DNA from 3 places in the Dechloromonas sp. A34 genome. Region 1 is predicted to be linked to each of the others. Evidence: predicted binding sites of a transcription regulator. Region 1 holds the regulator's gene; each other region holds the start of a gene.
The links. The regulator sigma-54, encoded in region 1, starts transcription at its own class of promoters, with help from an activator protein. The targets are predictions, from matches to a motif close to TGGCACGCTTNCTGCTNA.
Positions count from the first base shown of each region.

Region 2: the regulator sigma-54 is predicted to act here: its motif matches at 1,368-1,385, upstream of NQE15_RS05590 (ammonium transporter).
Region 3: the regulator sigma-54 is predicted to act here: its motif matches at 1,350-1,367, upstream of nifB (nitrogenase cofactor biosynthesis protein NifB).

Region 1 is NZ_CP102486.1:4,712,569-4,714,835, reverse strand. Features, by position in the region: gene lptB (LPS export ABC transporter ATP-binding protein) at 1-174, shown strand, start outside; gene NQE15_RS23480 (RNA polymerase factor sigma-54) at 203-1,672, shown strand; gene hpf (ribosome hibernation-promoting factor, HPF/YfiA family) at 1,687-2,010, shown strand; gene ptsN (PTS IIA-like nitrogen regulatory protein PtsN) at 2,066-2,267, shown strand, end outside.
Region 2 is NZ_CP102486.1:1,107,800-1,110,066, reverse strand. Features, by position in the region: gene NQE15_RS05595 (VOC family protein) at 1-1, shown strand, start outside; gene NQE15_RS05590 (ammonium transporter) at 136-1,338, opposite strand; gene NQE15_RS05585 (murein transglycosylase A) at 1,496-2,267, opposite strand, start outside.
Region 3 is NZ_CP102486.1:2,301,550-2,303,816, reverse strand. Features, by position in the region: gene NQE15_RS11520 (ATP-binding protein) at 1-471, opposite strand, end outside; gene NQE15_RS11515 (response regulator) at 468-1,307, opposite strand; gene nifB (nitrogenase cofactor biosynthesis protein NifB) at 1,503-2,267, shown strand, end outside.

The DNA of each region.
Region 1 (2,267 bases):
GAGCGCGGTATCGGTGTGCTGATCACTGACCACAACGTCCGCGAGACCCTCGGTATTTGCGACCATGCGTACATTATTAACGCTGGCCGCGTACTCGCCGCTGGACGGCCGAACGAAATCGTGGAGAATGAAAGCGTCCGCAAGGTTTATCTCGGCGAGCATTTCAAGCTCTGACCGTTAAGCAGCGCCCCTATCCCAACCGATGAAACCTGCCCTCCAACTCAAACTATCCCAGCATCTGGCGCTGACCCCCCAGTTGCAGCAGTCGATCAAGCTGCTACAGCTGTCGACGGTGGAAATGCAGCAGGAAATCGAACGCTATCTGCTCGAAAATCCGATGCTGGAGCGCGACGACGACGGTGGCAGCGAGACCTTTACCGCGGCTCAGCAGTTCGACTCGCCGCAGACCAGCGAAGGTGAGCGCGAACAGAAGGTCGAACGCGAAGAGCGCGATGCCCGCGACGACCGTGAAATGGATGTGCCATCAGCCCCCTCCGATGTCGACGACGATCGCTGGAGCTCGGATGCTGGGACCTTTACCGGTGCCGGGCGCGACGAGGACGACGATAGCGATGCCCAGGACATTCATGCCGGCACCATCAGCCTGCGCGATCATCTCGGCTGGCAACTGGGCATGACCCAGCTGACCGAGCGCGATCGTGCCCTGGTCCGCTTCCTGATCGAAGCCCTCGACGATGACGGCTACCTGTCGGCTTCCTTGCTGGAACTTCTTGAAACTCTGCCGCCGGAATACGAGATCGAGCTCGAAGAGCTCGAAATCGCCCTGCATCATATCCAGCACTTCGATCCGACCGGGATTGGCGCGCGCAGCCCGCAGGAATGCCTGGCCCTGCAACTCAAGGCCCTGCAGCCCTGTGCCGAACAGCCGTTGGCCCTGGCCATCGTCGAAAAGCACCTCGAGTTGCTGGCCGCCCGGGATTTCGTCAAGATTCGCCGCCTGACCGGCTGCGACGACGAGGCGCTGCGCGCGGCGCACGCTCTGATCACTCGTCTGAATCCGCGGCCGGGGGCCGGTTTTGCCCAGGTCGAGGCGCGCTACATTACGCCTGACGTCATCGTCAAAAAGCTCAAGAACAAGTGGACGGCCTACATCAATCCGGATGCCTATCCCCGCCTGCGCATCAACCGCCTGTATGCCGAGATACTCTCCCGCCAGCGCCGGGGCAATGGCAACCTGACCGGCCAGTTGCAGGAGGCCCGCTGGTTGATCAAGAACGTCCAGCAGCGCTTCGAGACCATCCACCGCGTAACCCAGGCCATCGTCGATCGCCAGCGCCAGTTTTTCGAGCATGGCGAAGTCGCCATGCGGCCGCTGGTGTTGCGCGAAATCGCCGACATTCTCGGCCTGCATGAATCGACCGTCTCCCGCGTCACCAGCCAGAAATACATGGCGACGCCGCGGGGCATTTTTGAGCTGAAATACTTCTTCGGTAGCCATGTTGCTACCGACACCGGCGGAGCTTGTTCCGCCACCGCCATCCGCGCTCTGATCAAGCAGTTGATCGGAGCCGAGGACGGCAAGAAGCCCTTGTCGGATAGTCAATTATCCGAAATACTAGGCCAGCAGGGAATCGTTGTCGCCCGACGCACGGTAGCCAAATACCGCGAGTCGCTCAACATCCCGCCGGTCAATTTACGCAAGACCCTGTAGAGAGAGGAGAAAACATGAATCTGCAGATCGCTGGTCACCACATCGAAGTTACCCCCGCCTTGCGCGAGTACGTGGAAAACAAGCTGGATCCCGTGGTTCGCCATTTTGACAAGGTAACCGGTGTGAGCGTCGTCCTGTCTGTCGAGAAACTCAAACAGAAGGCCGAAGTTACCGTCCATGTGCCCGGCAAGGACATGCATGTCGAAGAATCCGGCGACGATCTCTATGCCGCCATCGACGCCATGTTCGACAAGCTGGATCGCCAGGTTCTCAAATACAAGCAAAAAGTGCAGGATCACCATCGCGGTGAAAAGCCTGCGCTCGACGTTGCTGAATAAGCGCCGATCGGCCGCAGCGCTGTAGCTGCGGCCCCTTGCTTTACCCCTTCCCCTTATGAACCCTCTAAGCAACATTCTGTCGGCCTCGCAGGTGCTTCTCGACTTTGAGGCCAGCAGCAAGAAACGGGTCTTTGAACAGGCCGGCCAGCTCTTCGAGTCGCATCTCGGCTTGGCGCGCTCGGTTATATTCGACAGCCTGTTTGCCCGTGAGAAACTCGGCTCGACCGGACTTGGTCAGGGCATTGCCATTCCTCATG
Region 2 (2,267 bases), 1.2 Mb from region 1:
ACGCTCATCGATCGTCCTTTTCTGCCGGCTGCGAACGGCGGCGCTGGCCGAACAAAGTTCAAAAATAGAGGCCCGGCAATCGCCGGGCCTCTCCAATAACTACAGTCCGACAGACTTAATTGTTTCTGATCACTGTTACCAGTTCGGTTCGCGCTCCGGTGTTGAAGTGATCTTGTGGATGCTGAGGTCGGCGCCTTCGTATTCTTCCTCCTGGCCCAGACGCAGACCGATGACGGCTTTCAGGCTGCCATAGACGAGCAGGCTGCCGGCCAGGGCGACCACGATGGCCAGCCCGGTCATGATCAATTGCGACATCAGGGAGACGCCACCCGCCCCGCCGAGTGCCGTGCTGCCGAAGATGCCCGCGGCAATCCCACCCCAGGCGCCGCAGAGGCCATGCAGCGGCCAGACGCCGAGCACGTCGTCGATCTTCCAGCGGTTCTGGGTCAGGGTGAACATCACGACGAACAGACCGCCCGCGATACCGCCGACTGCCAGCGCCCCGATCGGGTGCATCAGGTCGGAACCGGCGCAGACGGCGACCAGGCCGGCGAGCGGACCGTTGTGCACGAAGCCCGGGTCGTTCTTGCCGACGACCAGCGCCACCAGGGTACCGCCGACCATGGCCATCAACGAATTGAGGGCCACCAGACCGGAAATCTTGTCCAGCGTCTGCGCGCTCATAACATTGAAGCCGAACCAGCCGACGGTCAGTATCCACGCCCCCAGCGCCAGGAAAGGAATCGATGAGGGCGGATGCGCCGACATCCGACCATCCTTGGTGTAGCGTCCGTAACGCGCACCGAGCAGGAGCACGGCGGGCAGCGCGATCCAGCCGCCCATGGCATGCACCACGACGGAACCGGCGAAATCGTGGAATTCGGCGCCGAAGCTCGCCTTCAACCAGGCCTGAATGCCGAACGCCTGGTTCCAGGCAATGCCCTCATAGAAGGGATAGACGAAACCGACCAGCAGGAAGGTGGCGATCAACTGCGGATTGAACTTGGCGCGCTCGGCAATGCCGCCCGAGATGATGGCCGGAATGGCGGCGGCGAAAGTCAGCAGGAAGAAGAATTTGGTCAGCTCGTAGCCGTTCTTCTCCATCAGCGTCTCGACGCCGGAGAAGAAATTGACGCCGTAGGCGATGCTGTAACCGATGAAAAAATAGGCAATGGTCGACATGCCGAAATCGGTCAGGATCTTGACCAGGGCATTAACCTGGCTCTTCTTACGAACGGTACCGACCTCGAGAAAGGCGAAACCTGCATGCATAGCCAGCACCATGATGGCACCAAGCAGGATGAACAGCACATTGCTGCCGGATTGAACTGTTTCCATGAAACCCCCAGACAAAGAATCCGGGGTGAAAAGCAAGCACCATTCCAGTGCATCAAAGATGTTACAAATCAGTGCGTTGCAAATTGCATTCCGCGAAAAACAGCACCTGTTTGGTGCGAAAAACGAACCACGCGCTCACTATCGGTGCAACCATGCCTTATTTCGGGGCGGCCTCGGGGGGCAGCAGAACCCACAGGCGGCCGCTCTGTTTCATGCGTCCGGCTTGCTCACCGGCAGCCTTGCCGAAGCCCCAGAAAAAGTCGGCGCGCACCGCCCCCTTGATCGCCCCGCCGGTATCCTGGGCCATGACCAGGCGATTCATCGGCTGCGCCGAGTTGGGCCGGGTGGTTGCCAGAAAGACCGGAACGCCCAGCGGCACCGAACGCGGATCGACGGCAATGCTCCGCTCGGCCGTCAAGGGCACGCCCAGCGCGCCGATCGGACCATCGTTGCCGCTTGGCGCTTCGCGGAAGAAGACATAGCTTGGATTGGCATTGAGCAGCTCATCCAGCCGTGCCGGGTTGGCCCGCGCCCAGGCCTGGATGCCCTGCATCGAGGCCTCTTCCAGCTTCAGTTCACCGCGTTCGACCAGGAGCCGGCCAATCGACTGATAGGGATGGCCGTTCTGATCGGCGTAATTCAGGCGCACCGTGCTGCCATCTTTGAGCTTGACGCGCCCCGAGCCCTGGACCTGGAGAAAGAACAACTCGACTGCATCGTCTACGTAAAGCAGCGTCTTGCTCGGCAAGGCATCGCCGCGGGCGCCGATTTCGGCCCGCGACCAGTAAGGGACAACCTTGTTGCCCTCCAGGCGGCCGCGCACGCGCTTGTCCTTGAGTTCGGGGAAAACCGCCGACAGGTCGATGGTCAGCAAATCGTCGGGGACGCCCCGCACCGGCTGTTCGAAGCCCTTGACGCGGTTGCGGCTG
Region 3 (2,267 bases), 2.3 Mb from region 1:
CTCGTAGGCTTTGGCCGGTGTCAGGCCACGCCGGATGTTGTGCACCTGGCGGGTCATCGCCTGGTCGGTACCGAGAATGTGATAAGCCAGCCAGTTGGTCAGGAAACGCAACAGGAATTCGCTGTCCCCCGTCCCCAGGTTGATCTCGCGCATGGCCGTGACCTGGCGGGCGAAATCCTCATGGATCGAGCGGTGCAGGCTGGCATGGCGCTCGTCGCAAGCGACGCTGGCCATCAGTTCCTCTTCGTGGGCGAAATGCATCACGGCATAGGCAACCAGCTTGTCGAGAACCGCGTGCAGCTCGTCCGGATCGCCCCTCTGCTCGGCCTGCAGGCTGCCCACCCAGTTGATGATGCGGACCAGCTCCTTGTGTTCGTCATCGACGATGGCTTCACCGGTCATGAAGCGATCATTCCAGACAAAGGTTTCCATCGCCCCCGCGGCGACCACCCCGGTGTTTGCCTCGCTCATGTCTGGTTTTCCTTACTGAGGATCAACAGGTGCCCGCGCGGCGCGGCCTCGTCACCGATGAAGCGATGGCGGGCCAACCAGCACACATCGCCCTGCTGCCAGATCATCTCGCCGGCGCCGCCGCTCAACAGCTGCAGCAGGTCGGGTGGCAGGCGCTCCTGCGCAAAGGAACCGATCAGCGACGCCTGCCGCCCGAGCAGGCGATCCGCCTCCTGGTTGGCGCAGACGATCATCCCTTCGTCATCGAGACCGACGACCGGCAGCGGCACCCCTTGCAGGATTTCCTGCACGAGGCCGAGCACGACCTGATCGCGTTGCAACTCGCGCTGGTTTTCCGCCAGCAGCCGGCGCAACTGCTCGTTGACCAACGTCAGTTCGGCGCTCAGGCGCTGGTTCTCGTCGCCCAACTCCTTGTGGCGAAAGGCTTCCTGGATATTGGCACGGAGTTGTTCATCGTCCCAGGGCTTGGTCAGGAACTTGTAGATCGCCCCCTCGTTGATGGCATCGGTGATCGACTGCAGTTCGGTGTAGCCGGACAACACGATGCGCACGGTATCCGGGTACATCGTATTGACCTGACGCAGGAATTCGACGCCGGTCATCTGCGGCATGCGCTGATCGGAGACGATCACATCGACGCGGTGCGTGGCGAGGATTTCCAGGCCTTCGGCCCCGCCCCCCGCCGACAGGATGCGGTAGCCTTCCCGGCGCAGCAGCCGTTTCAGCGAAGAGATCATGTTCTCTTCGTCGTCGACCAGCAGCACGGTACGTTGATGCTCGGCGTCCGCCGGCCTCGCCGAGGTATCGCGGGTGGGACTGTCTCCGTTGGTATTCATGTGGCCCCCTGTCTGGCGCATTCTAAGCGTCGCCACGCCCCCTGTCACGGAAACTGCATACACCCTGTCGCGAATCCGACAAGGGGCCAACAAGGCCCCGCCACGAAATCCATAGGCCATTGTTTTTAATTGGTTTTCAAGCCTGGCACAGCGATTGCTGAATGGACTCCGCACAGTTTTCGAGGAGCCGTCATCGTGGAACTACCCGTTATAAGTAACTCCGCCCCCGCTGAAGGCGGCGGCTGCGCCTCCAGCGGCTGCGGTACGGCCCCGGATGCCCTGGGCCATCTGCCGGACCATATCCGCGCCAAGGTCCAGGACCACCCCTGCTATTCCGAAGAAGCGCACCACTATTTCGCCCGCATGCACGTTGCCGTGGCCCCGGCCTGCAACATCCAGTGCAACTACTGCAACCGCAAGTACGACTGCTCCAACGAATCCCGGCCGGGCGTCGTTTCCGAAGTTTTGACGCCGAAGCAGGCGATCAACAAGGTGCTCGCCGTCGCGGCCGAAATCCCGCAGATGACCGTGCTCGGCATCGCCGGACCCGGAGACCCCCTCGCCAACCCGGCCCGCACCTTCGAGACTTTTGAAGAGCTCTCGAATCGCGCCCCGGATATCAAACTCTGCGTGTCGACCAACGGCCTCAACCTGCCGATGTATGTCGACCGTATCGCCCAGCACAACATCGATCACGTGACGATCACCATCAACTGCGTCGATCCGGAAGTCGGTGCCAAGATCTACCCGTGGATTTTCTGGGAGAACAAACGCATCTTCGGCGTCGAAGGCGCGCGCATCCTGATCGAACAGCAGCAGTTGGGTCTGCAGATGCTGACCGACCGCGGCATCCTGGTGAAGGTCAATTCGGTGCTCATCCCGGGCATCAATGACGAGCATCTCAAGGAAGTCTCGAAGATCGTCAAGGCCAAGGGCGCTTTCCTGCACAACGTCATGCCA